4 regions of the Fictibacillus halophilus genome follow, and region 4 is predicted to be linked to each of the others. Evidence: riboswitches for the same ligand, from Rfam matches in the RefSeq annotation. Region 4 holds a riboswitch; each other region holds the start of a gene.
What was found. A riboswitch is a leader RNA that binds a small molecule or an ion and turns the genes downstream of it on or off. The one in region 4 is predicted to bind cyclic di-GMP.

Region 1 (7,496 bases), 310 kb from region 4:
ATAGAGTCTAAGGTTATCTAAGAAATCTTGGCTTTCAGCTGTTAACGTATGTTTTAGCGCACTCATTTTCCGCTTCCTCTCTTTTGTAAAATGTGATCGACCGAACGGCTTAGTTGGTTCCATCTTTCAATAAATGCTTGAAGTTCTTCCTCGCCTTTACGCGTAAGCGAATAATATTTGCGTCTTGGCCCCGCCGTTGATTTTTTTAACGTGGTGGTAACAAGTTCCTCTTTTTGCATGCGTATGAGCAATGGATAGATCGTTCCTTCACTCGTTTGTTGAAAGCCGTACGATTCTAGCTTTTCTGCTAGCTCATAGCCATACACTTCACCTTCGTTGATGATTGCTAATAGACAGCCGTCAAGAATTCCTTTTAACATCTGAGTGTTCGACATATGGATACACCTCATTTCACTATCTTGTATTACAAGGGTTACGGGTAAAAAAAGAATCCCTTGCATAACAAGATATATCATTAGTATATGCGCCACTAACTTGTAATGCAAGGTATTTGTGTTAAATTGTTCCAAAATTTATTTTTCCTTATTCATGAGCTCTACCACATGCGGTTTCGGCTCCCAACAATTGAACTGATAGTCTGGTTCCGTATCATATCCAAGACGCACACAGTAATAGCGCATCCCTTGATTTGTTTTTTCAGGCTTAAAATTGATACACGTCGCACAGCAATGATACTTATTTTTCTTCATAGAAGCCGCCCTCCTCTATCTATCAGTAAAGTAACTTTTTATGATCGCCATATACTCTCTAACATGCGCTTGTGGAACAGAAGAAATTCTCAACGGCGAACCAAGCCCCTCCGCGTCAATGCCAACACGCTTTGCGATCATCTTTGTTCGAAAAAGATGAAAATCACTCGTTACAATGAGCAGCTGATCGTCTGGTTGAATCATTTTTTTTGTATATAAAAGATTTTCGTATGTACTCGTTGCTTTTTCCTCAATCTGAATGCGGTCCGCTTCGATGCCATTCTCAACGAGATAATTTTTCATGATAGACCCTTCACTCGTTGTTTTACCAAAGCCAAGACCACCGCTTACGATGAACGTAACGTTTGGGTGTTCCTTTGCATAGGCAAGTGCTTGATCTAGTCTACCTTTCAGTACGGCACCTGGTCGATTATTTTTCGTTCCGCCACCAAGCACGAGGATTGTATCTATCTTGGAAGAAACCTTCTCTGGATCGGTGTTGGCAGATGTAAGAATAAGAGTTTCTAGCGTTGCTGCAAAAAGGATGGTTGTGATTAAGAGGGTCAGTGTCGTTTTTTTGTACGTGTTAAATAGTTTCATAGCTGTGTTGTAGCGGAAGAAAAGAACGAGAAAAAGAGCACCTAACAAGAAAAAAACAGCAAGTCCCATATCCATGTTGGTCGTTTGAAGTAGCATGGCCGTTGCGTATACAGCAAAGAGGATACCGAGCGCTAAAAATAGTTTTTTCATAAAGAGTCTCCGTTCATAGATTTTCTATATTCTAGGATATCAGAAAAAGGAAAAGAGCGGAGAATGAAGATTCCGCTCTTTTAAAAAGTTATTATTTTTTATTTATATCAGACTCTTGAATTTCTTTTTGAATTGCTGAAGAGATGTCTGCTTTCTTTTGCTCGGAAGAACGTGTCGCATCAGTGCTCATGTTCTCGGTTTTTTTATTAACGGCTTCATTCTTTCTTTTCGTGATTTCAGCTAGTTCTTGTTTATAGTGTGTTTCAAGTTCTTTTTTCTTATCTTGAATGATCTTTTCTTTGTTAGTATCCAGATCCTTCTTGGCATCAGCAACGATCCCTTTTACCGCTATATTCACATTTTTGAGCAAGTCATTCTTCTCTTTGTTCAACTCACTCTCGATCTCAGATTGGTACGTATATTCCATAATCTTATTGTATAAGTCGTTTGCAAGATTTGGATTTGCCGCATACGCAGACGTAGTACCTATACCAAGTACGATTGTAGTCGCTAAAACAACCTTCGGCCATTTCTTAGCTGCCTTTTTCTTTGTGCTAAATTTCTCTTTACGTGATATTTCCATAATAAATACCCCTTCCTTTATTTAGAGAACGAATAAAGAAAGCGGTCGGTTGCGCTACTAGCTTCAGTTAATCCAAGCGCCCACATACAGAATAACCTTCACAGCTCCACACTTATCTAATTATATTCTGCTATAAAATTACCACCGGCCCCATTCACTGTAAATGGGTATTTAGTAAGATATTACTATAAATAGTTTTTTTAGTATTTTATTTTAGAAAAGAAGATTGGTCGAAAAAGATGTGGAACGAAAAAAGACAATGTCCACTGAGCGTGGACATTGTCTTTTAGAATGTATTTGTATGGGGTCTGACCCCCTTTGTGAAACTCCCCACAATGTAGGCGATCAAGGATAGCAGGATCGGCAGCACTACCGTGTGCATGCCCCAAAGATTTGGATAGTTCAGATGAAGGAACATATAGGATCCTACCCCAACGATCAGAGAGGCAATCGCTCCATTCGCGTTTCCTCTTTTCCAATATAGCCCTAATACGATTGGCCATATGAAAGCAGCTTCTAGCCCTCCGAACGCGAATAGATTCAGCCAGATCAACAAGTCAGGCGGGTTGATCGCCATGGCGAATACGCTCAGTCCAACTACTGCTGTTATCCCGAAACTCAATTTTTTTACAAATTGCTCTTCGGCATCTGGTTTGATGTAATTGATGTACACGTCCTTAATAATTGCAGAACTCACGAGTAATAGCACCGAGTCAACCGTTGACATGACAGCAGCTAAAGGCGCTGCCAAAACGATACCCGCTAACCAGCCTGGCAATACTTCGAGTGCTAAAAGGGGCATTACTTTATCCGGTACTTCAATTCCCGGTAGCACCACTCTGCCGAACACACCAGCGAGATGCATGCCTAACATGATGAACCCTACAACGAACGTTCCGATGATCATCGCTCGATGCATCGCTTTTGCATTTCGATAGCTCATCGCTCTCACCGATATTTGCGGCAAGCCTACGACCCCAACACCGACCAATATCCAAAACGATGATACATAAAGAGGTGTTAGTGATAGATCAGAACCATAAGGCGTGATAAGGTTCGGGTTCTCCGCTCTTAATTCGCTCATGATGTTCTCTATGCCACCACCTGCGATAATCGTACCGGCCAATATGATGACGGTTCCGATCACCATAACAACACCTTGAATCGCATCTGTGATGACGACTGCTCGAAATCCTCCAGCAATTACATAGACGAGGACAGAAGCTGAAAAAATAAATAACGCTGTCGTATATGACACACCCGTAAACGATTCAATCAACCGGCCACCGCCTACCCATTGAGCGGCCATCGCAGAAAACAGGAAGACGACAATGCTTAATGCTGACAAAATAACGACCCACTTGCTTTCATACCGCGCTTTTAGAAAATCTATCAGTGTGACTGCGTTAATCTTTCGTGCAACAATCGCAAATTTTTTACCAAGTACAGCAAGTGTGAAGTATCCTGTCACAAGCTGTGCCATCGCAAGTAACACCCAACCAAGGCCTAATTGATAAGCTGCACCAGGTCCACCGATAAAACTCGAAGCACTTCCGTATGTCGCGACCATTGTCATCGCAAGAACAAATCCACCAAGTTCTCTGCCTGCTAAGAAGTAATCTTGTAAAAAGGAAGGTCCACTTTTAATGTGCCGTGATGTATAGATGCCTACTAAAAAAACTAAAATTAAAAAGATTGCTAAAGGAAGAATGACATCCCAGTTCATTGAGCATCTCCCTCCTCTTTATCGCTCGTCTCATCAAGTTCAAACGGGACCTCTTTAAAGAAAAACTTCACCATGATCCAAACTAAAATGGTAAAAACAACAAATCCCATAATACAGCTATAAAAAAACCAAGCCGGAAATCCAAATATGTATGTGTATTCTTTGATAGGGCGTCCGCCAAGGCCGTAAGCGAATGCATACCACCAGATAAAGTTCAAAATGGCGAGTACTGTACCCATGATGGCTTCTCTATTCGATACTCGGTACCGCCAGTCTGTTCCTTTTTTCATTTCTTAACCCCCTGAAGTTTCAATACCGTATAAGTCCACTCATTACTATGGCAAATTCATTTCTTATTGTCGAGTCCTTTTGACATTTATGAAATTTTCTATTTCTTCTCATGATATCCCTGTTTTTGTATGGTTAAAAGTAAAAACGAGCACCTTTAGAGGCACTCGTTAAAGTCATTTTTTATTGAAGAGGTGGTTGTGCTTGAGTGGATGGAGCATATGCGCCGAGCATGCTCGTCATATCTTGTTGGTTCAGTTGAGGAACTTGATAATAATGATTCTTATTCTGCCAGATCGACAATTCATATGCCATCTCGATCCAGTTTGGAATTCCATCTGCTAATACGCGTCTAAGCACAGGATTTGTAACTTCGAGTGTCGCCATTCCTCTTAAAGATGCGTTTGATTTTAAAGTTCCTAGTATTAGAGATGAAACGGATTGGTCGTTTAATTCTGTTACGCTTTGAATAGGTTTAACCGGCTGAGCAGGTTTCAGACCATATACAAAATCGTTATCTTGCGCCATCTTGTATGATTCTGTACGCATTGCTGGATCTTTCCCTGTCTGAAAAGCTTGAACACACGCATTGTATTCCTTTGTAATGTGCTGATAGTGTCGGTTGAGCATCGATTTGAGCTCTGGATCCTGAACATGTCCTTTACACAATGTATATAAGTTCAATGTTCCAACGATGCCGCTGAGCATTTCATGAACATCAAACATCTCATGTCCACCATGGTTTAATTGAGCAGGTACCTGTCCAGTCTGCATGTTTACATGGTTGAATTCTGGATTGTTGTTCCCCGATTGAGAATTCATGTTTTGTTGATTAGAATCTTGATTCATCATTTTTTACCTCCGATTTATAAAAAAATACGGGGTTATTTTATGTAGAAAGTAATACTCTATTCTCGTTTCCTTTAAAAATTTCCGAGGAAATATGATAAGAAGTTTGATGAAGAGACGGAGTTCGACATTTTTGTGCGGTATTATTCGCTAAAAAAGTTAACTTTCTTAAAAGAAAAGTTTCGAACCGATTGCATTTCAAAACGGCTATAGAGGTTTTGCTTGAAAACAACGAGGGAAATAAATTTTTTGGGGTCAGTCCCCATTTCCCAGATTCACTTGCAAGAAGTATAATTAAGGTACGATTGAAAGGAGGTGAAAAACATTCCTAGATCCCCACGTATTTGGTATCCTGATGCTGTTTATCATGTGACTACTCGCGGAAATCGCAGGGAACCTCTTTTTTATTCCCACTTGGATTTCCACCGCTATTTAAAGATTCTAAGTCACTGTGTTAAGAAGCACGATGTCGAGCTCTTCTCGTATTGCCTCATGACAAACCACACTCACTTACAAATTTTGTGCAGCAAGTCCCCACCTGGAGATTTCATGAAAGAATTAAATGAAACGTATGCTATGTTTTTTAATAAGAAATATGAGCTGACTGGTCATGTGTTTCAAGGTCGCTATGGAGCAGAATTGATTGAAGATCGCTCACATTTGTTAGACACTAGCCGCTACATTCACTTGAATCCCGTTTCTGCCGACCTGGTCATGTACCCCTTAGAATATCAATGGAGCAGTTACCGCTATTATGTAACCCCATCGGTGTGCCCTTTCGTACACACCTCAACCCTTCTAGAACAGTTTAACCATTCGAAATCTCAATACCGAGATTATGTTGAAAGCAAGATTACCCCTGTAGTAGAGCTTTAGACCCTTTTAATCAGATGTAAAATTACACTCTTTCCTTTTTCAAAAAGTCTGTCGTATCAAAGAAAAAGCCGTTTTTGTCTTTTTGGAAAAGACAAAAAGACAAAAACGGCATTCATGTATTTGTTTGGGGTCAGACCCCTAGAACGTAAACCGCTGGACGTGGGTACGCATCTGTTCCGCGTACTGCTCGAGCTGATCGGCTAGATGGTTCAACTGCTCCATCGACGCTGATTGCTGTTCTGCTGATGCTGAAACCTCTTCTGTTCCAGCCGCTGTTTCTTGTGTGATCGCTAAGATATGTGACGCATTTTCAAGCAATACATCTTTTTGCTTCGTCATCTCATCCACCGACTGAATCACATCTTTTAATGCTTCAGCATTCCCTTTAACGGCACTAGAAATTGCGGTAAAGCTCCGCTCTGTCTCTTCAACCGCTTCGCTTTGTGAAAGAATGAGAGCTGCAGCTTCTTGAACTTGTCCGACAGTGTTTTCCGTTACTTGCTGCATATCCGTGATCAATGCGCTGATATCTTTTAAGGAAAGCTCAGTCTGCTCTGCAAGTTTTCTTACTTCATCCGCAACGACGGCAAAGCCTCTTCCAGATTCTCCTGCTCTAGCCGCCTCGATTGCCGCGTTTAACGCTAGTAAATTCGTTTGGTTGGCTATATCGCTTATCGTTAGAACGATCTGTTGAACACTGCCAGATGTTTCATCAAGTTTTTTAATTGATGAAATCATCTCTTTCGTCATTTCTGTTGTCATCAGTGACTTCTCTTTTAACAAGCTCACCTTTTTTACACCGGTCAATGATTCTTCATTCATTTGCTGTGTCGCTTTTTCTATTCTTTCTCCATGCGCATGAACGGTACCGATACGCTCAGCCAGCACGTTAGCAGCTTTCGCATTCTCATCCATCAACTCTGCTTGATGAGAAGAGCCCGCTGCGATCTGCTGCATCGTCGTTGACACTTCTTGAGCGGATGCTGAATTTTCCTCTGCACTCGCAACGACCGTTTGAGACGCGTCCGTTACATGATCGGTAATCTGAGCCATCTCTCTGATCAATGTTCGCATCTGGTTAGACATATCATCAAAGCTTGCAGCCAGTTCACCGATCTCATCTTTTCTTTGTATAGAAACGCTCGCCTGTAGATTTCCATTTCTAATCTCATGCATAGCATTCTTCAGTTGGTTCACCGGTACTGTAATTCTTCTTGAAACGAAAACCGAAATAATCGCCGCCACTAAAAGAGTGACGATTAAAGCGATTCCGATCGGTAAAAGAATCACATAAGCCTTTTCCTCAAACTCACTAAGCGCGACAGTTCCGGCTAGTTTCCAACCGGTTGTATCATTTTTCGTATAGCTGACCACTCTATCTTCACCATTGATTTTTGTAGTTAACGTACCTTCTTTTTTAGTAATATCTTTATAAAAAGATTCCTTTGTAGCGCTTTTCCCCAGTTTTTTTGCATCTGGATGAACCATATAATTCCCCGAGTTATCGATGAGAAGAGCATAACCGGTGTCCCCGATTTTCACGTTTTGCATCAGCGTTAAGATATCATTTACTGCGATATCAATCGCTGTTACTCCCACGATTTTCCCGCTGTACTCAACGGCTTTTACAGCTTTTACAACCGGACGATCTGTCGCTTCATCAATGAAAGGATCTGTCCAGAACACTTTAGTAGGATCCTTTGTTGCCTGTTGA
Region 2 (7,496 bases), 280 kb from region 4:
ATTTTACATATAGCGGTTCAACAACGACATACTTTGGATCATATACAAAGAGTGCGGTAATGAGCTTTCAGCGTGCAAAAGGTTTAACGGCAGACGGAATTGCTGGCCGCAGTACTTTTAACAAACTAGGAGTCTATAATGTTAATAACACGTATCTAGTAGACTATGCCAAACGTTTTCAAGGAACGCCGTACAAGTGGGGTGGAACAACTACCGCTGGGTTTGACTGTTCAGGGTACATCAACTATGTTTTTAAAAACTCTCACAATATCGTACTGCCACGCACCGTGAAAGAAATGTGGAACCAAACAGGATATCGAGTATCTGGTCAAGGTGTAGGGGACCTTGTGTTCTTTTCAACGACTGATTCTGGTGCCTCACACATGGGTATCTATATTGGAAACGGGAAGTTCATCCACGCCGGGTCTTCAACAGGAGTGACCATTTCAGACATGAACAACACCTATTGGAAACCGCGTTACTTAGGGACAAAGCGTCTATAATAAAGAAAAAGGAGTCCTAGTTGGACTCCTTTTTTCGTATCCTAGAACAAGATTCTTGCCCAAGGATCGCAACAGCGATGATGTTGCTTTTTCTTAGCTTTTTTGTACTTCTTGCACTTCAACACTTCGTAGCTAGAAGATGAAGATGATGAAGAAGAGGACGAAGAAGATGAAGAGGATGAAGAAGAAGATTCTTCACAAACCCATTCTACTTTCTTGTAACACTTCTCAACTTTTTCATGCTTCTCGTGCTTTTCATGTTTGCAGTGGTCGTAGTTTCCACACTTGTTACACATTAATTGTTTCACCTCACAAATTGATACCGACTTCCAATTGGCTTCGGTTTCTGTATATCATATGTTGAGGCAGACAAGTTGCTTAGACGAACGTTGAGATTTTAAGAAAATGGGGTCTGACCCCATACAAATACAAATCCCTTCAATTTGTTCTTCTCAGAAATACATGGGAGAACAACAAGATACCTCTGAGACAAAACAAAAAATCCACGCTGCAACCGCAGCGTGGATTTTTTTACTTCGTAGGTTCTTGTATGAGCATTCCTTCTTTTGCAAAAGCAAAGTGGATGGCGTGCTTTAGGTTTCTGAAATATGTACTTTCTCCGAGAGAATATTGGTGTTTTGTTATTTCCATACTTAATTCAGGTGAGATTCCGACCAACAACGTTTCCATCCCGAACAATCGTGCTGAAGAAACAAGCTTGTTCAGCATACCTACCATTTCAGTGTCGATAGACTTAATACCGGTTAGATCCAAGATAACAAATTTAGCACGGTGTTGAGGAAGTGAAGTAAGTGTATGCTCGAGCATATCGTTTGAACGGAGCTCATTGTATTTACCGATCAAAGGGATAACCACGATATGATCGGTAACCGGAATAATGGGAGAGGAAATCTCTCTGATTAGATCGGTTAACTCTCTTGTTCGATCTTCCACCATCGCTTCTAGCTTCATAATCTCATGCTGTTCTTCCCGTTGAACGAGATCGCGTATATTATCTTTTGGAGTTATTTGTGATTCTGTGATTTTTAATACTAACGTGTTAGGTTCAGACTCGTTCTCAAGCACCTCGAACCACATGTTGGTTTGAAAGAGTCCGGTGAAAACACCAGCCCAATGACCAGGTAAGAAGCGTCCCATGCGTTCGCTGTTCTGCGCTTTTTTGATTTTTGTTTCCCAGCTGTTTGTAATCGTAATGATTGCTTCTTTTTTCTCTACATCAAGCTCTATGTATGTTTTACCCCAACCAGCTGATGCATAAATGTTAGGCAATGATTCAGCGGATATCTCAATATCTTTGATCGTTCTTATGTAAAAATCACTAACGATTAACCCTGTCCGATACCCAGCTGTTTCAAAAACGAGGTCTGCTGTTCCTTCTCCTGTAATCTCTTCAATGGATTCAAGAAACACCTTAAATGCTGAATCAATCCAAAACAACATCACATCTTCGCCTTCAAATTGAAAAATACCTTTTGCTGTGTCCCAATGAAAAGAAGAACCATTCACATCTACACTTTTTTGAGAATCCATTAGTTCGTTTGGCGACTGCTTCATTTATAATCCTCCATAGCAAAAATAGTAGACACCCTTTTCCCGTACCCTAATTTAATACTCACTAAACATTCGTGTGGGGTCTGACCCCACACAAATACAAAAACTCCATTATGTACATCCGACGAAGACAACCCATAAAAACAACAACGTAAAAACCACCTGATTTCATCAGGTGGTTAGTTTTGTTTGTTTTTCCATTTGTTAAATTCGAGAAACTCTTTAAACTGCTCTTTGCTTACACCAGAACCCATGGCTTCTTTTACAAGATTGGCCCATTCTTGGTCAAGTTCTTCGTTATTTACTTCCTCTTTGATCAGATGATCGACAGAAATATCAAGGACCTCCGCGATCTTTTCGAGAAGTTGAATGGAAGGGTTTTGCTGAATATTTCGCTCTAATGCGCTTATGTAAGATTTAGCTACTCCAGCCTTTTCAGCTAAGGAAGTCATGGAGAAGCCTTTTTCTGTGCGGTACTTTTTTAAATTTTCCCCAATTACCATTTGCATTCCCCATTTTAGAAGTCATAATAATTTAATTATATCTTCAATATTTAGGGAAGTAAATAAGTACTAGTTCTTACTTGATGACAAGCTTTTCTGGTGAAAAAGATCCATCAATTGTCATGAATTGGGGATTTTTTAAAAAATCCATAATTTCTTCCTTTGTAATGCCGTTTTCCTTAGCTTCCTTCATTAAAAGAATCCACTCGCGATCTAACGTTGTCTTTTTCTCCATTAGATTTCCCTCCAGATAAGCGTGATGTTCAGGTAGCCCGGCGATCCTAGCAGTTGCCTTAGACCCGTGGCTTTGCGCCCATATCTTTCGAAAATGTTTGCCCTTGTCTGAAGGATGAGACAAATGACCTAACTCAAATTGATTATATACAAGCTGTTCAAAAAATGTTGTCAGAAAATGACAGTAACATAAATGTAATATTTATTTTTACCTAATGCTCATCAAAATGAGAAAAAAGGATTGTTTCAAGGCTTAGCGAACATGTTAAGGTGGTGATTTTTTAATTAGTACACTTAATTAGTTGAGAGGATGATCGTACTTGAACAGCAATTTGCCATTAAGTTTGTCGAATCAACTCAGTCTACCCGTCATAAATGCACCCATGTTTTTAGTATCAAGTCCTGATATGGTCTTGGAAAGCTGCAAGAACGGAATTATTGGAACGTTCCCATTACTGAATGCACGCACCTCCGATCTATTAGAGAATTGGATGAAACATATCTCTGAAGAGCTAAGTAAAGCTAGGGAAGAAGATCCTTCTTCAAAGATAGCTCCATGGGGTGTTAACTTAATTGTTCACCGTACGAATAAACGTTTTGAAGAAGATGTAGAGCTAATAAAAAAATATGAGCCGCCAGTGGTGATTACATCTCTAGGTAATCCAAGCGATGTGGCTAAAATCGTTCACGGGTACGGTGGTCTCGTATTCTCTGACGTTATCTCGCTTGATCACGCTCGTAAGGCTGCTAAGACAGGCATCGATGGATTAATACTCGTATGCAGTGGGGCAGGTGGCCATGGTGGTACGTTAAATCCATTTGCTTTCTTAAAAGCAGTAAAAGAATTCTGGGATGGAATGACGATTCTAGCTGGGGCGATTTCAACAGGTGAAGAAATACTGGCTGCCAAGATCCTTGGAGCAGATCTCGTATACATGGGAACGCGCTTTATTGCGACTCAAGAATCTTCGGCGAGCGAAGATTACCGGCAGATGTTGATTGAATCGACTCTTGAGGATCTTGTTTATACAGACGCGATTAGTGGAATAAAAGGAAACTACCTGCTTCCATCCCTACAAAAAGCGGGATTTGATGTAGAAAACTTGATGAAAAAAGATGCCGTTGATCTCTCGTTCTCTGAATCCAAAGCGAAAGCATGGAAAGATATCTGGTCAGCAGGACAAGGTGTTGGAAGTGTAAAGAAAATAGCTACGATTCAGGAAGTAGTAGATGACCTTAAAGCTGAATATAAAAAAGCAATGAATACAAAGGAAGCTATGAGCATTATTCCTTAAAAACATTAGTCCTTTAGAACCAAATCCCCCAAATCCGCTGTTTTTAAACGCGTATTTGGGGGATTTTTATATTGTGCTACTCAGGTGGACAAAAGTAAGGGATTTGTATTTGTGTGGGGTCAGACCCCAATTTTGGTCCTATTTTAGACACTGCGAGCCGGAGTAACCTAAACACAACTCATGAAAACAGGAGGGTTTATATGAAAAACATTCAGGAGCTTGAAGACCGACTTTCGAGTCCGTCCCAACAGCTAGTAGAAGAGATCACAAAGATGGATGGAGATATTTTGATACTTGGTGTCGGGGGGAAGATGGGACCGAGCTTGGCAAAGCTTGCTAAGCGTGCCATAAATCAAGCGGGTATCTCTAAGAAGGTAATAGGCGTTTCTCGTTTTTCAAACGGAAATCTGCAAAATGAGCTAGAAAACGATGGAATAGAAACCATTGCCGCTGACTTGTTAAACGAATCGGACCTTAACAAACTTCCTAAACTACAGAATGTGATTTATATGGCAGGCAATAAGTTTGGCACTTCTAATAATGAAAGTTTCACTTGGGCGATGAATGCATACCTTCCTGGGAAAGTAGCTGAAATGTTCAGCGACTCAAATATTGTTGCCTTCTCAACAGGTAACGTTTACCCACTTACATCAGTCAATAGAGGGGGGTCTACAGAAACATCCTTAACGAATCCTATCGGAGAGTATGCGCAGTCTTGTTTGGGAAGAGAACGAATCTTTGAACACTTCTCCAAAACCAATCACACACCAACCCTCATTTTTAGATTAAATTACGCGATTGACCTTAGATATGGTGTATTGATGGATATAGCTGAATCAGTAAATCAACAAAAACCAATAAATTTAAGTATGGGGAATGCCAACGTCATTTGGCAAGGAGATGCCAATGACTGGGCAATTCGCTCGCTAAACTATTGTACGTCACCTGCCAAAATACTAAACGTAACAGGACCAGAAACCCTTTCTGTCCGCTATGCTGCTGAAGAGTTTGGAAAGTACTTTAACAAGGTTCCCGTTTTTATGAATGAAGAATCAGATCGATCCTTACTTAGCAATGCCGCTCAAGCATTTAAAATGTATGGTTATCCATCGGTAACGCTAGCCGAAATGATTGAATGGACGGCAGACTGGGTTAAGCAAGGAGGAGTGACACATAACAAACCATCTAAATTTCAAGAAAGAGAGGGAGCGTTTTAAATGACCATCTCATTACCTTTAATGATAAAAGAACGCTTAAATCAAGGTGTTGTCATTCCTGCTCATCCACTAGCTCTAAAGGAGAACCGTTCACTAGATGAAGAAAATCAGCGTCTCCTCACCCGATATTACTTAGCGAGTGGTGCTGGTGGTGTAGCGGTAGGAGTGCACACTACACAATTTGAAATCCGTATGCCTCAATATAATTTATACGAAAAAGTACTGTCATTAGCTGCTGAAGAAATCGATAACAACCAGCAACTTGACAGTTTTATAAAAATTGCAGGAATATGCGGTGAAACAAGTCAGGCGATAAAAGAAGCTCATATCGCCTTGAAACACGGCTACCACCTTGGACTCCTCAGTATGGGAGGGTTACAAAACTACACAGAAGAACAGCTTTTGGAACGGACAAAAGAAATTTCATCAATCATTCCAGTGTTCGGGTTTTATTTGCAGCCGTCAGTAGGTGGAAGGATATTAAGTTATGAGTTTTGGAAGTCGTTTTGCGAAATACCAAACGTAATGGCGATTAAGCTAGCACCGTTCAATCGTTATCAAACATTAGATGTTGTTCGTGCGGTCTGTGAGTCATCTCGGTATGATGAGATTGCTCTTTATACCGGTAATGACGACAATATCGTAGGTGACCTTCTCACATCATATCGCTTCAAAATAGGGAATGAATTTCGTGAAAAAGAGATTGTTGGTGGACTTTTAGGACACTGGGCAGTATGGACGCATCGAGCTGTTGAGCTTCTTCACCAGATTAAAGAAAGGAAGATCAGTACATCAGAACTGCTTACAAAAGGAATAGAAATAACCGATTGCAACGCAGCGTTCTTTGATGCGAATAATGGATTTAAAGGCTGTATAGCGGGTATTCATGAAGTGCTAAGAAGGCAAGGGTTGTTAAACGGAATTTGGTGTTTGAATCCCGATGAAAACTTATCCTCAGGCCAAAAAGAGGAGATTGATCGTATCTATAACATGTATCCACACCTGAACGATGATGTATTTGTTTCACAAAACATTAAATCTTGGAAGTCGCATGTAAATCATTAAAGGGTTTCTTGGAAAAGGAACGAACTCTACCAATATCATGTATGAAATTGGAGAGTTTGCTATGAATAACAATACAAAGATACCAATTGGACTGTTTGGCGATTCATACATGCTTGAGCAGATAAAATACATGCTTAAGCAATTCCCCTCTTTTCATCCTTATTATTTTAAATGTCATTCAGGCAATATTAAGAAAATCTGGGTAGCTGCAAGAGACGAGTTAGAAGCAGGATTGTTTTTCGACTATGATTCATTTTTAGAAATAAACTCTCTACCTAAACATATACCGCTTCATTTCTTACATCCATCCGTTTCAAGTCTTTATCGAACTCTATATATGAACAAAAGGATTTTACGTACAGTTGATTTAGTTTCTATAGATTCATTAAGTGAGCTGTCCGTAAAAAGACTTTTTAAAGAAATAGGGTTTTCAGGAGCTGTGAAAATTGTTTCTGTCTCTTTAAATCACAATGAGGTACTAAAGCAACACTACTCAAATATTAAAGAAGCTGAAGAGCCACTCGTGCTTACAGCAAGGAATAACGTCTACCATAGTATTGAATGTTTACAAAAAGATCTTATTTATCCAACCGATCAAGATATGATTGTTGCTCTTGAGCGTAGTCTACTTTCGACAGAATCACGTCGAAAAAAAGAACATCAGGCAGTTGTCGGCTATATTAAGATAACAAAAGGGAACCCGAAGTTAATAGAAGCTTTCTCTTCATTAGTAGAAGGTCATTTGATAGAGGTTACCTCGAGCGATTATATTCTCACGTCTAAAAGAGGAATATTTGAACGAGTGACACAAGGTTATAAATTTTTACCTTTAATCTCAGGTAATGAGGACGCTGCTATTCACATGGGGATTGGCTTTCATGCTTCAAACAAACAAGCTGGAATATATTCGAAGATAGCGTTGGAGCATGCATTAGCATTCAAGGAGAGTGCATGTTATGTGGTTAGAGAGGATCAGTCGGTTTTTGGGCCGATCGCCTTTGGTGCACCAGCGACATATCACACCATCGTCACCAATTCAGAAGCAATTAAAGAAGCGAAAGAAGTTGGGATGACAGCTGTTCATATGGATCGGCTAAAAGCGTTTCT
Region 3 (7,496 bases), 240 kb from region 4:
ATTGTCACATCAACTTCGTAATCCACCACATGAGCGTTTGTCACAATATCGCCTCTTTTGTTATATAGGAAACCTGAACCTAGTGATCCAGAGGAAGTCTCAATCTGAACGACTTTATTTTGTGTACTTTTAATAATCTTTTTCAAGCTGCTTTTTTCAGGAATCGTTGCAGGAACTTTAACAGGCACTTTTACTTCTTTTGTTACAATTTCTGTTTTTACTTCAGGAGTTGATCCTTTATCTTGCTTTGATTGTTCAAGTGTATACATAAAGTAGGCAAGCGACATACCTAATATAAGGACAATAGTTACGAGCAAAGAGGGGATAAGAGCTTTTTTCATAGTTTGAATGTTCACCTCGATTTATACTTTTCGTTGTTATATCGGTTTAAATTATTCGTTTATTAATGTTGTGACGACTTCAATTGCTAGATGAAGTGCCTTAAAAAAAAAACCCCAATTCATGCAAGATGAATTGAGGAGTTCAAATCAATAAGGAGAAACCATTAAGGCTGCAAATAGGGTTAGTATACCTATAAGAACAAAGACATAGAAAATAGAGGAAATAATAACTAAAAGCCACCCTAAACCTTTACGCCCCGTTTTGATAAGGAAAATCCCCAATGTAATTAAGCCAAAGAAGAATCCTAGAATCGCCCAAAGCCAGGGATTCTTGTTGTATTTCGGTGCATTAATCGCTAAATAGATCGTAATGATAATTGAAATTAAAAATCCTAAAAATTCCATGGTTATATGTTGCCCCTTTTATTTGTCTAAGTTGTTTGAAAGAATGCCATCAGGGTTTGATCTGAAGTATCCTCCGCCTTGTTCTTCAGTAAGGTTAGTAGAAGTATCGCCGTCCCCATCAACCCAGATTTGTTCGCCGTTCTCTAATATTCTCCAATGCGGTTCAACGTGATGTACATTAGAAGTGGAAGCAACAGATTCATCATGATTTGGTAGTGTAGTTTCAGAACCTGAACGGAAATAGCCTCCGCCTTCGTCTGCTGAAAGGTTATTTGTCGTATCTCCATCACCATCAACCCAAATCTGTCTGCCATCTTCTAACGTTCTCCAGTGTGGATCAACATGCTGAACATCACTATCATTAGTTGGAGTTTCTGGCAATTCACTTGCTGCCACTGCATCTGAACCATCTACCATATCAACGACACCAACGGCAAGTGTAACAACAGCAGCTGTCTTTACAAGCCCTTTAGCACCATCTTTTAATAAGGTGGTATCATTCTCTAAAATTCCTTTTACAAGAGTCCCACCATTTTCAGCAACGGTTACGATTGTTCTTCCCACACCCTTAGCTGTAGTCCCGACTGCTTTTCCAATATCGGAAAAACCATCATCGATCTTAGAATTGTCTTGTTGTATAATCCCAGAAGCTACATCTACTAGACCACTGGCAGCTTGTCCTGCTAATTCACCAGCTTGTACAGACGCATGATAAACGCCATCACCAATCTCTTGGATGAATTTATTATTTGTGGCTTCCCCGATAATTTTTACAGTGCCACCAACTACTCCGCCGGCCACTTGTCCAGCCACTTTTCCCAATCCCTTTAAGAATCCCATCTTTCTCCCCCTACATAATAAAAAACCTACTAAAAAAGCCGTAGGTTCTTAAAAAATATTTCACCTTTGGCAACCCGGTTATCATAGTACTTAAGACCTTAGACCCGTGGCTTTTCGTCCTTATTTTTTAATAAGTTTACCTTTATCTGGATTTTAATCATACTTTTATACTACCATATTTGGTAAAATATACAATATAGAAATGAAGAGCGTTTATGAAGAGGGAATAAAGATTTGGAATCTACTAATTTTAAACAAGAGGAAAGATAGTCTTAATGCAGTTGTAAATCAATGGATGGGCATCATGCTGTTACTTTCCATACCCGTAGTTAATGTTGTTTTATTATTTGTTTGTGCATTCGGCGGTGGTGAATATCCTAATCGCATTTTAAAGAACTTTTCTCGTGTTATTTTAAAATTAAGTGCGATTCTAATTGGACTTACACTTGCTATTCTTATGGAATCACCTCTGCAATTATGAGTCCAAGCACAGTCGGTACTAACTTAATGGATATTCCTTCACCTACTAATACTAATGCGGAATCAAAGATTTCATTTGATAAAATTGTTTACCAAAACGATTATGGACTGACAACCGTTTCTGGAGAAACTACAAATCATGATAATAAATCACATTCGTATTCATTTATCGTTACCTTTTATAATCAAAATCGAAATATCGTCGGGACAGCAAATGGGGTAGTTAATAATATTGAGCCAGGCCAGACCAAAACATTTGAAGCTATTAGTCAAGATAATATGGAAAACGTGACTAACTATAGAGTGAATAGCAATGGGACCGCTTTAATAAGGGATTGTCTATTTGTTGAAGTGGCTAATTGGGTTAACCATTGGTGAAATAGCGATAGTAGCGGGTGTAGAAAGTTATCTGTTATTCCATTAAAAGTCTTGTGGGATTGAAGGGCGCTCAAAACGCTAGTAAATCTGTGTTTAAATCCACATATTGTTTGCTTATTATTAAACTTTCAAACGTCTATAGAGCAAAGGAGGAGATTTTTTATGAATACAAAATTAAGTTGTCCAAAATGTAGTGCAGAGTTAATAGAGGATGCTTGGGAAAACCTGCAAGAAACAGGAGATGGCGGTCTTGTGATTGATGCTTATTCTGCCTATGTTTGTCAAAACAAATGTGGTTTTGTGAAGAGAACAGAAGACTTTCCTAGAGTGATTGCCCAACAAAGCGATAATCGGCTCCTTTTGTTATATCCTAATGATCAAGCACGCATATTAGATGTTCGAAATTTAATTCTTTGGCCACAAATGCATGTAGAATCTTTACTCAGGCGAGGATATTGGGAGGATTATAAAGGGAATCATGACATCCAGATGTTACTTGAAGATGCACGTGACAGCCAAGCGGCTCTTGTTGAGACGCCTAATCTATTTCAGTTCGCGACAAGCGAGTTATCTCAAGATGCATTTTTGTGTTGGTTGTTAGCTTGGAGCAAACAGATCTATCGTTCAGTAGATAAAGCGCTTCACGAGGCAGCGGTTCATTTTGTTTCTGAGATCTTTAATCTACAACATTATGCAGTACCTATAATTCATAAAATTGAGATTAAACGTCAGTTTAAATCTCTTGATATCTTAGTAATCATTAACGATACATATGCTATTTTAATTGAAGATAAAACATTTACAAAAGATCATTCTAATCAGCTGCTGCGCTATCGTGAAGTGGTCCAAAAAGAAATGGGGGAACTTATCCAACTCCCCGTGTACTACAAAATAGCCGACCAAAGTCATTATCGTTCAATAGAGAAAGCGGGTTATATGCCTTTCAAGCGAATTAAGATGCTTGAGGTGTTGAAAAGAGGTAAAGACAAGGGCGTACAAAATGCTATTTTCCTTGATTACTATAAACATTTACAAAAAATTGATGATTGTATTCAGGCCTTTCAGACAGAGCTTGTGTGTGAGTGGGATAGCTTTGCATGGCAAGGATTCTTTCAAGAGCTTCAAAAAGGTATCAACGGAGACTGGGGTTACGTATCAAACCCTACAGGAGGCTTTTGGGGATTTTGGTGGAAGCCAGCAAACGACAGTAACTATTATATCCAGTTGGAAGAGGAACGGCTTTGTGTAAAAATATCGGTTGCAGATGATATTGAGAATGTAAGGGATTACCGCCACAAAATTATGAACGACGTTTTGTTGGAATCTGAAAAACATAATCTTTTATTGAAAAAGCCATCTAGATTACGACTTGGAAGAACTATGACGATTGCTGAGCGGCAGCATTATATCCAAACAAAGTCTGATGGGACTGTAGATGTAAAGAGGACCATACTAGAACTACAAAAGTACTAGAAAATGCAAGACTTTCAGAAAAGAAAGTTGGATAAAATGGTCTCTTCTTCAAAATGTTAAAAACACCTATGTCAATTGACTTAGGTGTTTTGTTATTTAATATAGCAAAGATATTTTTTCAGTATGTTTGTTGAGTGGAAGTGTCCCAACGTGTTTTGTACTATGAAGTTAAATTATAAGCATGGTTACAATCATAAATAATTTGTCGAATGAAACATATTTCAAATATGTAACAATTTTAGTATAATTTTGATGTTATTAAACTATTAGTCAATGAAAAGGGGTTAAAGTATTGAAATCTTTAATTAAGATAGTGGCATTGTTTTCTGTTTTATCAGCGCTATTCTTCAATCCGTCTACAACTAACGCTCACAACGGTGCACGTGATGAGTTGGGTGGACACTTTAGAACAGCAGATTGTGTATACATGCTTCATGAACCAACTGCATTAGCTAAATCAGCTGAGAACATGGATGAATTAAAGGCGTTAATCACAACATACAACAGCAACGCGACATGCGTTAAAGAATTAAACGGAGGCATGAACTTTGAAGTAGATCTAGAAGGTTATGTGCTTCCATCAGAGAAGTTACCTTTTAATGACATCAAAGGTCACTGGGCGCAAGATGACATTTTACTGCTAAACGAACTGGGATTAGTTAGCGGTTTTCAAGATGGATCTTACGGAGTAAACAAGAAAATCAGCCGCGCTGAAGTAGCTGCAATCATGGCACGTCACATGGAACTTCCAAATGCTACACCAAATTTTAAAGATGTATCGAAAAACTTCTGGGCAGCGAATCAGATTGGTGCCGTTGCAGAAGCAAACGTGATGAATGGTTTTGTTGATAACACATTTAAGCCTACTAAGATTATTACTAGAGCGGAGATTGCTTCTCTTTTAGTAAGAGCATACGAGCTAGAAGGAACGGCAACTGAAAACTTTAAAGATGTGCCTAAGAACCACTGGGCTTATGAACCAATTAGTACTCTCGTAGAATATGGATTAGTAAGTGGGTTTAGTGACCATACGTTCAGACCAGAAAATCAATTAACACGCGCAGAATTTGCAGCATTTTTGGCTAGAGTGATAAGAGCAGGTGACATGGACCCTGAGCCAGAATTAAGTTCAATCGTAGGATTGGTCGTTGACGAAGACGGAAATCCAATTGAAGATGCTAACGTCGTTCTTGCGACTGAAGACGTCTATACTACTGAAAGTACAAGTGTAGACGGAACTTTTAATTTCACAGCACAAGCAGACAGATACACACTTACAGTTGTTAAGGAAGGCTATGAAACGTTTGCGGATAACGAACTTGTTGTAGATGAAGATACTGTTGTTGAACTGGAAATCATGTTAGCCCCAACTGATGGAGTTGGATACGATTTTCTAGAAGTGAATAAGCCATACGTATCTTCAGACAATGGATTGACCGTTCAAGTTACGAGCCTAGCTAAGGTGAGTAAAACGAATTACATGGAATATCAACTGAACTACACAGAAACAAACAATACAAAAGAGACGGTTGACCAAGGCGCGTTCAAGCTATTCTTTACAGATGGTACTGCAGATCCACAGTACGGCATCTTTACAGAGATCGCCCCAGGTGAAACTTATACAGGCAGCCACGTCTTTCAAGCACCACTCACTAAGTCACCACTTGCATTAGAGTATGGAGCAGATGTGTTGAATAACGGAAAGCCTTCAGATGATACGTTGAAGTGGGATTTTAAATAAGAAAAAAGATAGAATTAAAAATGCATTGAAAGCATCTCTATTTATGGGATGCCTTTTTTGTTACAACCAACATCGTAATATAGTAGTATATATAGGGAATTCCTCGTTAAAACTGACTAATAATATTTTTATTAAAAGTCAGGAGAAGATAAGATGGAAGAGAGTAATTTCTTTAAGGGTTTGATTTGGGGCGTGTTGTTCAGCATTCCGTTGTGGATGGCTTTCTTTGGATGGATTCATTTAATTCAACGAATGAATTGATATAGAAATTGGGAGATCTTTTACAGGCGATCCCGAAACTTTTCACCTCAATCACCGTATAAACATATATAGAAGCTTTACACCTAAAACAATGAGGTTGGTTATTATGACACGTAAAAAGAAAGTAGCAAAGGTCTTCTTTTGGGGAATCCTGTTATCCCTTCCCTTATGGCTGCTTTTCGTATTAATACTTGTTACTGTACGAATTATATATTAAATAATGATTTGGATTTAGAGCGTCATATGTGCATTTACCTATTCAAGGAAATGCACTTTTTTTATTGAAAACACACTTTATGTTTAAACAAATGTTTAAATAGGAGAGTAGAGGGATATTCAATAATTACGACTAGAGAGGAGAATATCTATGTTCTTTAAGCACAACGATAAGATTCAGCAGAGTAATGTTAACATCGCGTGCTGGTACACTTTCACCGTATGGGCAGTGCTGCTACTAATCAATTCGTTCTATGAGTTCTTCATGGATAAAGAGTTTATTGAAAGCTCTTTTACTATATTAGTTGTTGGCCTTGTCGTGTTTTTTGTGGTTGAAGCGTTTTTAACGCTCTATCAGAAGTCACGAAAGCACTGATATTATTTACATACCGGCATAGTGTCTGTTTTTAATACATTGATAAAATCTTTATATTAAACGCTCTCTGAAACTATTAAATCCATAAAAAACAATCAAAATTATGGTAAAATAGGAAGGAGTACTATAAAAATGGAAAGGGAGCGATAGACATGAGAAGCAGATTTATAAAAGGATCCATGGCCCTAGTATTGGGTTTTACTGTACTTGGCGGAGCTGGAACTATAGCACCGAAAAAGGCTGAGGCTACTTGTTACCCGGCTATTGAATGCTACGCCCCAATGCCAAAATATTATACTAAAATTTATGAGAATAAAGACCGCAGAGCTGGTGCATATACTGGCGGAATTGTAGTTGGTGGATTAGGCTTTTTTGGAGGAACAGCTGGCAGCGTATTGTCGTTTGTAGCAGGCGCCGGTATTGGTCTTAAAGAAACATGGTATGGATATAACTCATATAGGGTATATGTAAAGAAAAGTGATAAAAAAGAATACAGTAAAAAGATTTTAACTATATACTATAAAGACGTTAACTTTAAAGGGAAAACGAAGGAACGGGTTAAATACGTAAAATAACGAAAGGAGATAAATTCATGTTAAACATACTAATCTTCTTAGCGTTCATTGCCGCTCTAGGTTATAGCATCTATGCCAAAACAACTGCGGCACTCGTAATCTTGTTTGTCATCGCAGCTATTGGGATTGTATACAGAATCTACAGCGGAAGAAATAATAAAGCAAACATAAATAATTAGTGAAATCCCCGGAAACGGGGATTTTTTCTTTAAGCTAAAGTTTATAGAGTTTAAGGTACTTATACCTAAGAAAATTCAATCTAGATAAAGCCCTTCGCCTTATTGAAAGTGGTGATTTTGGTCTGTAATCTTATATTCAAATAAGGAAATATAAGGTAGAGAAGGAGGCTATACCATGTTTCGGATTGTACTTAAGAGTTTGCTTACACTTCTGTTGATCATTCCCCTTTA
Region 4 (7,496 bases):
GTGGTGCCATCGATTTATTCGGACCAGCAGGTTTCATTGTTCCTCCGGTAAATCCTAGAAAAGTGGCAGAAAGTATAGAAAAGTATGTAGAAGAACCATCACTAATCGAACTTCATGGCAGAAACGGTTTCAATCGAGTCAAGCATCGATATCAGCTCAGTGAAGTCATTGAGAGATATCGTTCTCTTTATAAGGAAGTAGGTCACGAAAAACAATGGCAGGAATAGGCTTTCAACTTCATAAGATGTTTCAAGAAGATTACTTTTCAAGTAGAGCAAAGGCATATGGATTTACTATCCTATTAACTTCAGGACCTTGGTTGATCACCATTGTGATCCTCACTCTTTTGCAATGGGGGATGCAGCATTACGATATAGATCGTCGTACAAGAGAATTGTTTGTCGTGTCCATCTCCTACACGTTTATTTTTTCACAAGTGATCTATTTTTCCCTTCAACTCTTAGTTACGAGGTATATAGCAGATCTGTTCTATTCGGGAAAAATTGAAGATGTGGCTTCAACAAGTATAGGGTTGGCAAAAGTGACATGTGGTTTAGCACTATTGTTATGGCTACCCTTTGCTATGCTAAGCCCTATACCATTTTGGTACGACTGGATTGTCTTAATATTGTTTCTGATCATGAACCTCATTTGGGTACTGTTTTTATACAGCACGGCAACAAAAGAATATATGAATATTGTGTATGCCTTTTTCTTCGGAGGATCCTTAACAATCGTTGGCTTTTGGGTGTTACCCATCGGAGAGTTTGTCCGTTCTCTTCCCGTTATTAAAGGAGCGGCTGTTATGCTATTTGTTTTTACATTGGGGATGCTCGTAACACTTCTTTGGCTTCTTTATCATCTACTAACCAGCTTTCCAGACCGACCTATAGGTAACCAATGGGGATTTATCAAATATACCTACAAATACCCTGACTTACTTTTCACAGGTATCTTTTATAGTTTGGGACTTTGGGTAAGTAACTGGATAATTTGGTTTGGTGAAGGATCTGTGATTGTTCAAGAGACTTTCCGTTATCACCCTGATTATGACACAGCTCTTTTTTGGTCGTTTTTAACCATCATCCCTACGATGATGACATTTGTAATCTCGATTGAAACAAGGTTCTATAAAAAATATTGGACGTTTTATGGATTTATAAATGAAGGCGGCAATTTAGCTCAAATACAAGAGAGTAAGAAAATAATGATCAGAGTACTAAAAGAAGAAGTGATTCGCCTTATCAGAACGCAAGGGTTATTTACACTGCTTGTCCTTCTATTACTGCCGAGGTTTGTTACGTGGTTCGAATGGAAAGCGGACTTCTTTGATTTAATGCCGATTACATTAGTAGCGGTCTTTTCAATCAGTCTTGTATTAACACTTTCCCTTCTGCATCTATATTTTGATGACCGAAGAGGAGCGTATGTAACAACTTTCATATTCTTTATCGTAACCTCTATACTTACTCTTATGTTGCTGCCGCTCGGGTTTGATTGGTACGGAGTAGGAGTAGCTGTGGGAGCTGCGTGTTCTTTTACATACGGAGGACTTCGACTAATATCATATGTAGCAGAAGCTGATTTTTATATCTTTACAAAAAGAGATCCAAAACACTATCAGAATTCTTTAGAAAAAATTATTTCTAATTTTTCTAAAAATTAGACGGATAGCTATTGTTTTCTGAATTCAAAACCTATAAGATGGAAATAATTAATTTAATACTGTGGTGATGGGCAAACTTGGTGAAAGCCAAGGACGCAAAGATATGGGTCTTCGATTCTAAAAATAGGATAAAGATTGCCAGTCCGCGAAACCAACCCATCCCTCGTATAAATCGGGGGAATTTTTATGAAAAAGTGGTTATTAATCATGGCAATTTTTACTTTGGGATTTTTATCATTATCTCCTAAACACAGTTTTGCTCAAGAGGGACAAAGTACTTTGCAACAGGTTAAAAATTACAAAATTTATTACTCGGCACCAACAGATCGTATACTAAAGAAGTTAAAAGAATATGATTTAGTTGTGATTGAACCACAGTTATACAGTAAAGAGCAAGTTCAATATCTGCAAGAAAACGGTACGATCGTTCTTGGTTATATTAGCGTTATGGAAACACCAACGTGGAACGAACTAAGGTCTGAGCTTCTAGCTGAGCATGACTATTTTAAAAGAAATGGTGCTAAAGTTCATTATGAGCAATGGGATTCTTATCTGATGGATATTGCAAGTAATCACTATCACCAAGTTCTCATAGATGAAATGGAAAGACAAGTTTCTTCTAAAGGAATGGACGGCGTTTTTTTTGATACCGTTGGAAACATTGACAACGAACATTTGGAACAAAACGCAGTCATATATAAAAACCAACTAGATGGACTTCTTGCTTTCTTAGATAAAAGCCATCAAAATTTCCCGAATCTCTTAATGGTACAAAACTGGGGGATGGAGACCATTCAGCATACGCATAAATACATGGATGGTTTCATGTGGGAAGGTTTTGATTATAGTGAAGTTTCAAAAGATGAGTGGGCTCAAGTTCAGATTGAGAAGCTTAAAAAAATTCAACAATTGGGTAAAACTCAAGTCTTGACGGTTTCTACGAAAACAGAACATAAAAGTAAAAATTATGCGAAGAAATTTAACTTTTTGCATTACCATGATAAGAAGTCTTATGATGTATTTTAATTGAACAGGAAGCAAGGGGACGGTTCCCCTTGCTTCCTGTTCTTGTTATAAAATCGAAAACCCTAGGCTAGGCCTAGGGTTCCAAAAAGCTTACAGCGTGGCATTTAAAAAACTCTTCCGGGCGCTAAAATAAATTTGGTTCGCCAACCAATATTCCAGCATCGGAGGAGTTTTCATTGTCTAAAGACATCAATAGTTTAGCATACAAGAATGTAAGTATCATATCGTATTCGCACCAAAGTATAGAAGACAGGTGATATACAAGACATAGGAGAAATTTTACGGACACTGTGTGAAAGAAAAGGTGTAGAAATCATTGAAGCTACAGCATGTCGAGATCATGTACATATGTTAGTGAGCATACCCCAAACTAAGTGTATCTGCGTTTGTAGGCTACTTAAAAGGAAAAAGTAGTTTAATGATATTTGATCGGCACGCTAACCTGAAGTATCGATACGGGAACCGAAAATTTTGGTGTACCGGTTTTTATGTAGATACAGTGGGAAGAAACAAAAAAGTGATAGAAGAATACATTCGTAATCAAATTCAAGATGATGTAGTCGCAGAACAAATAAGTATGATGGAATACATTGATCCATTAATAGATAAAGAGGTAAAGAAAAACAGAGGAGGTAACCAGGAGGTCTTTGAGATCGGGCCGGTAGAAGTAGTGCCGGGCGAACCCTTCCGAAGCAACAGCGTACAGCCTACCACAGTTACAAAGTTTCGGTGAAACTGACTCAGGTTGTTGAATCCCACTTCATAACTGATGTCCCAAAGAGAGCGGTTGGTGTTGGTAAGTAGTTCTTTACTTCGCGCAATCCTCGTTCGTATCACATATTGATGAGGAGAAAGATTGGTATAGCACTTAAAGCTTCTCATAAAGTTATTTTAATGCTATGCATAGAAGTGCATTTAGATTTATAACATAAATTAATCGTAAGGATGAAATGGATTTTTTGTAAATATGTAGGTAATTGTTAAAAAATGTTTAAATTTAACATATAATTGAAATATACTTGTGAAGTATTTTTGAAAGTTACACTTTTAAATAGAAGAGGAGGTATTTTAATGAAAAATTTATTTTTTGAGGAAGTTAAGTTAGAGAACTAAATTCTAATGGGGCTAGTTTCTGGGCAGGTGTAACGATAGGAGAAGGCAAAATTGCTGCAGGTGCTGGTGTAGGAGCTGAATTAACATGAGTCTAAAAAACTTATTGCACCTTATTATTATTTTATCTTTTGTTACTTTAGGTACAAATGTTGCTATAAGAGTACAGAGTTTAATAATTATCGTACCAGTGGCAATATTATTAGTGTTAATGGCTGGCTATTTAGTTAGTATAGCTTTAAAAAGAACTCAATAAAAAACTTAAATATGAAAGGAGTAAATATTAATGAAAAATTAGAGGTTAAAGAAGTTAAAATTAAATCTTTAAATGGCTTCTTGATTCCTACTACAATTGGAGTAGCAGGATGGTTATTAACCTAGGATAACAAGAAAGGTTACCTGAACATACCGGTTATCTGGAGAGAAGTGTTTAACATTCATAGAGGTCTAGAGCTAGGAATCGATTGTTACCATGATTCTATCCTTGTCATCTATAAGACACTCATAAGAGAATTTAAACAGATCACATCTCTAATAAAGGATATCTTACCATCCCTTACGAGTTAAGGCAGAAGAAATTCACCTATAAAATCTTTCAGATCAAAATCGAACAAAAAGATGAAAGAATCATATTGGCTCCTGAATAAACAGTAACTCGCTTTCTACAGGAACAAAATTCAAGAATAGAGTAAATGAACAGAGCTTGTTGTGAAGTACAACAAACTCTTTTTTTCTATCTAAAATCTCCTTACGAATAGTTTCAGGGTATTCCAGAACAAATCCATTCTTATCGACAATAACGGGTAACTCAAATGTGGCACTTCTATAATGGAAGGTTCTTTTATTTTCTTGATGATGTTTCAGTGTATACATCTGTTTTACCTTCTTTTGCCGAAAGGTCTTTAGCGGAGATGTAAACCATGTCGAACAGTTTAGGTTCATCTTCACAGATGAAGAGATCAGTGAACTTTGTGCGTATATCACTTTTGCAACCGCTTCTCAATATTTTGGTGCGCTCATGAAACTACAGGCATAGTGAACATGAAAAAAAGAACTCGAGTGGTGTCTCGAGTTCTTCAACTTTTCTCTATCGATTCTAGATTTTAAACTTACCGATCAATTGTTGAAGTTCATTTGCTACAACAGTCAGAGACACAGCGGCACCCTTTACTTCTTCCATCGAGGCAAGTTGTTCTTGTGATGCGGCTGCAATCTCAGTCGTGTTATTTGAAGTGATACTCGCAGCGTGTTCAATTCCGCTCACGGCGTCGTGAACATTCTCAAACCCTGAACTTAACTCTTCGGTGGTAGCGGCGATCTCTTGAATCTGAGATGACACTTGGTCGATATATCGTGTGATCTCTGAAATTTCGGTTGCTGCCGTCTGAGACATTTCGATACCAGATGTGACATCTGTTTTCACATGACTTATCGTTTCTACCGTGTGTGAAGTATCTGTAAAAATCTTCTCAACAACCTTTCGGATCTGATTCGCAGACTGATTGGACCTTTCTGCTAGAATTCTTACCTCATCTGCTACAACCGCAAACCCTCTACCGTGTTCTCCTGCTCGAGCAGCTTCGATTGCTGCGTTTAAGGCAAGTAGGTTTGTCTGTTCAGCGATCTCGTTGATCAGTGTGGTGATGGTGTTGATCTGTCCAATTTCTTTTTGGAGACTATCAAATCCCACTCTTGTTATCTCCACAGACTCTTGGATCGTAGTCATCTGATCCATAACATGGTTTACACATCTTTCTCCACTTTCAGCTTTATCTTTCATTGATACGGCGATATCAGCCACTTTTGAAGAGTTTTCTGTAATTGTTTGTATGGCTGTTAAAGACTCACTCACTGACTGAAGGCTGGTCGTTGACATAGACGATTGATCAGCCGCACTGGTCGCGATCGATTGCATGGAACTTGAGATGAGTTCGGAAGTGACTTTTGTCTCTTCAGCACTCGCAGAGAACTGTTCTGATGAGCTCGCTACCTGAAGAGAGGACTCCCTAACCTGACTAAAAAGTGTACGAAGTGTCGACATGAAACGATTAAACGATACACCGAGTTCACCAAACTCGTCTTTGTTCTTGATATTGATGATCTTCGTCAGATCTCCTTCACCCTCAGCTATTTCTTTCATCTGTTGATTGATGAGTTTCAACGGTCTTAATATAGAAAATAAAAGCATAACAGAAAGAATGATACCTATTATAGACGCTACAGCTGTTATGCTCAAAATCATGATTTCATTCACTTTAGCACTCTGTTGAATATCTTTCTTTAATAGTTCTATATCTTTATTTAATGAATCCACCATTTTGTTGACTGCAGGATCAAGAACTTCTTTTCTTATTCTACGCTCTTCACCAAAATGAAGATCTTTCGCTAGTTGTGGATTCTTTTGTAGAGTGGTTACCACTTTTCTGTTCGTTTCTTTATACAACAATAGAGCTTTAGAGATTCGATTTATCTTTTCTGATTCCTCTTTTGCCGGGTTGAGTGTATTTAAGTATTGAAAGTTTTTTTCAATTTCTTCAGCTTTTTTACTCATGCCTTCAGCAAATTCCGTATCGTTTGTAATCAACAATCCTCTTTCATCGTTTGAAATCCCAGCAAGACGGTACTGCACGTTCTTGATGGTTTTCTGTATCTCCATCATGTTTTTTAACTTGTTACTCTTGTCAGTAAAAGAATTTAAGACTACCGCTGAATAGATACCCACGGTACAGATAAAAAATACGAGCAAACTGATAATGATGGGAAGTTTCCATTTGATTTTCATGATTCAACATCCTTCTGTTTAAATTGATTCTGCATAGAATATATCGGCAGAGACGATTTAACTTTCACTGTGATTCAGTAGTGAGCAAGAAAGGTTAAGAATTCAAGAATCCATCCCGCTATGATGAAGTTTACATACAAAAAGGAGGGATCAAGGATGAGATTTCAAGAAGATGTAAAAAAAGCATTTGTAATAGTCGGGTACAGTTCGGTAGGAAAATGAGATGGTGAGTTGGTCTATCCAATACCAAGTTTATGGAAGCAGGCTCAATCATTTATTGGTCAAGAGGGGTTAGAGAATATAGTAGGGGTTTGCTTATCAACTAGAAGTAACCAATACTTCTACACCTGTGGGATCGAAATCGATAATGTGGACTTTCGTAAAGTGAAGTAAGTTATGATCCTCCATACGTTTCCAGAGAATAAGTATGTGGTGTTTACTTACAGAGGACAGGCTAAGAATATCCCCACTACCTACGGAGAGATCTGGAGGGTATTCGATAGGAACGGATATAGAATTAAAGCAGTCAACTTCTTCATAACATTTTTCCTTTATATGTAGGGTTGATAGAGGATTCTACCATTACTTGCTAGATAAAAATAACATAAACGTTTATGAGAATCTTCTCTCTTTCTGTGAGTGGTATATATATTGTTCGATAAGCGTAAAGTTGAAAATATTTTAAAGTGGCTTTTATTTTCTATAAATTTTCCTTCATCTCCGTCGATATAAAATCGCATGCACATTATAGTGGAAGAGGGAAAGATTATGAGTTCAGTAGAGCAACTCAAGTTAAGTGATATCAAGAAAAAGAACATCTTGTTATTTGTTACGTTTACGATCTCCATCCTTGCGGCGGCGGGGAAAACAATCGTTTACGAAGATTACAGTCGTACTGTCTTTTATGGGTCA

Region 1: another riboswitch for cyclic di-GMP. It lies ahead of I5J82_RS15475 (hypothetical protein); the one in region 4 lies ahead of I5J82_RS14155 (glycoside hydrolase family 191 protein).
Region 2: another riboswitch for cyclic di-GMP. It lies ahead of I5J82_RS15325 (anti-repressor SinI family protein); the one in region 4 lies ahead of I5J82_RS14155 (glycoside hydrolase family 191 protein).
Region 3: another riboswitch for cyclic di-GMP. It lies ahead of I5J82_RS15150 (hypothetical protein); the one in region 4 lies ahead of I5J82_RS14155 (glycoside hydrolase family 191 protein).

Annotation. Positions count from the first base shown of each region.
Region 1 covers NZ_JAEACF010000001.1:3,026,337-3,033,832, forward strand. The annotation lists gene I5J82_RS15455 (HAAS domain-containing protein) at 1-66, opposite strand, end outside; gene I5J82_RS15460 (PadR family transcriptional regulator) at 63-395, opposite strand; gene I5J82_RS15465 (hypothetical protein) at 534-710, opposite strand; gene I5J82_RS15470 (YdcF family protein) at 726-1,460, opposite strand; gene I5J82_RS15475 (hypothetical protein) at 1,552-2,043, opposite strand; cyclic di-GMP riboswitch class II at 2,078-2,160, opposite strand; gene panF (sodium/pantothenate symporter) at 2,330-3,769, opposite strand; gene I5J82_RS15485 (YhdT family protein) at 3,766-4,059, opposite strand; gene I5J82_RS15490 (spore coat protein) at 4,241-4,879, opposite strand; gene I5J82_RS15495 (transposase) at 5,276-5,782, shown strand; gene I5J82_RS15500 (methyl-accepting chemotaxis protein) at 5,921-7,496, opposite strand, start outside.
Region 2 covers NZ_JAEACF010000001.1:3,000,762-3,008,257, reverse strand. The annotation lists gene I5J82_RS15345 (C40 family peptidase) at 1-503, shown strand, start outside; gene I5J82_RS15340 (hypothetical protein) at 545-799, opposite strand; gene I5J82_RS15335 (STAS domain-containing protein) at 1,035-2,078, opposite strand; gene I5J82_RS15330 (helix-turn-helix domain-containing protein) at 2,255-2,578, opposite strand; gene I5J82_RS15325 (anti-repressor SinI family protein) at 2,655-2,813, opposite strand; cyclic di-GMP riboswitch class I at 2,842-2,925, opposite strand; gene I5J82_RS15320 (NAD(P)H-dependent flavin oxidoreductase) at 3,133-4,107, shown strand; gene I5J82_RS15315 (NAD-dependent epimerase/dehydratase family protein) at 4,308-5,324, shown strand; gene I5J82_RS15310 (dihydrodipicolinate synthase family protein) at 5,325-6,389, shown strand; gene I5J82_RS15305 (hypothetical protein) at 6,451-7,496, shown strand, end outside.
Region 3 covers NZ_JAEACF010000001.1:2,959,384-2,966,879, reverse strand. The annotation lists gene I5J82_RS15160 (S1C family serine protease) at 1-341, opposite strand, end outside; gene I5J82_RS15155 (hypothetical protein) at 489-746, opposite strand; gene I5J82_RS15150 (hypothetical protein) at 765-1,586, opposite strand; cyclic di-GMP riboswitch class I at 1,652-1,737, opposite strand; gene I5J82_RS15145 (hypothetical protein) at 1,891-2,067, shown strand; gene I5J82_RS15140 (FxLYD domain-containing protein) at 2,094-2,444, shown strand; gene I5J82_RS15135 (PD-(D/E)XK nuclease family protein) at 2,607-3,917, shown strand; gene I5J82_RS15130 (S-layer homology domain-containing protein) at 4,210-5,658, shown strand; gene I5J82_RS15125 (hypothetical protein) at 6,287-6,511, shown strand; gene I5J82_RS15120 (hypothetical protein) at 6,664-7,086, shown strand; gene I5J82_RS15115 (hypothetical protein) at 7,104-7,265, shown strand; gene I5J82_RS15110 (alpha/beta hydrolase) at 7,441-7,496, shown strand, end outside.
Region 4 covers NZ_JAEACF010000001.1:2,715,864-2,723,359, reverse strand. The annotation lists gene pelF (GT4 family glycosyltransferase PelF) at 1-227, shown strand, start outside; gene pelG (exopolysaccharide Pel transporter PelG) at 215-1,666, shown strand; cyclic di-GMP riboswitch class I at 1,727-1,817, shown strand; gene I5J82_RS14155 (glycoside hydrolase family 191 protein) at 1,853-2,692, shown strand; partial or broken gene tnpA (IS200/IS605 family transposase) at 2,946-3,176, shown strand; gene I5J82_RS20680 (helix-turn-helix domain-containing protein) at 3,239-3,574, opposite strand; gene I5J82_RS14140 (hypothetical protein) at 3,891-4,058, shown strand; gene I5J82_RS14135 (putative glycolipid-binding domain-containing protein) at 4,430-4,744, opposite strand; partial or broken gene I5J82_RS20385 (carboxymuconolactone decarboxylase family protein) at 4,746-4,838, shown strand; gene I5J82_RS14130 (methyl-accepting chemotaxis protein) at 4,899-6,584, opposite strand; gene I5J82_RS20675 (GyrI-like domain-containing protein) at 6,981-7,145, shown strand; gene I5J82_RS14120 (methyl-accepting chemotaxis protein) at 7,353-7,496, shown strand, end outside.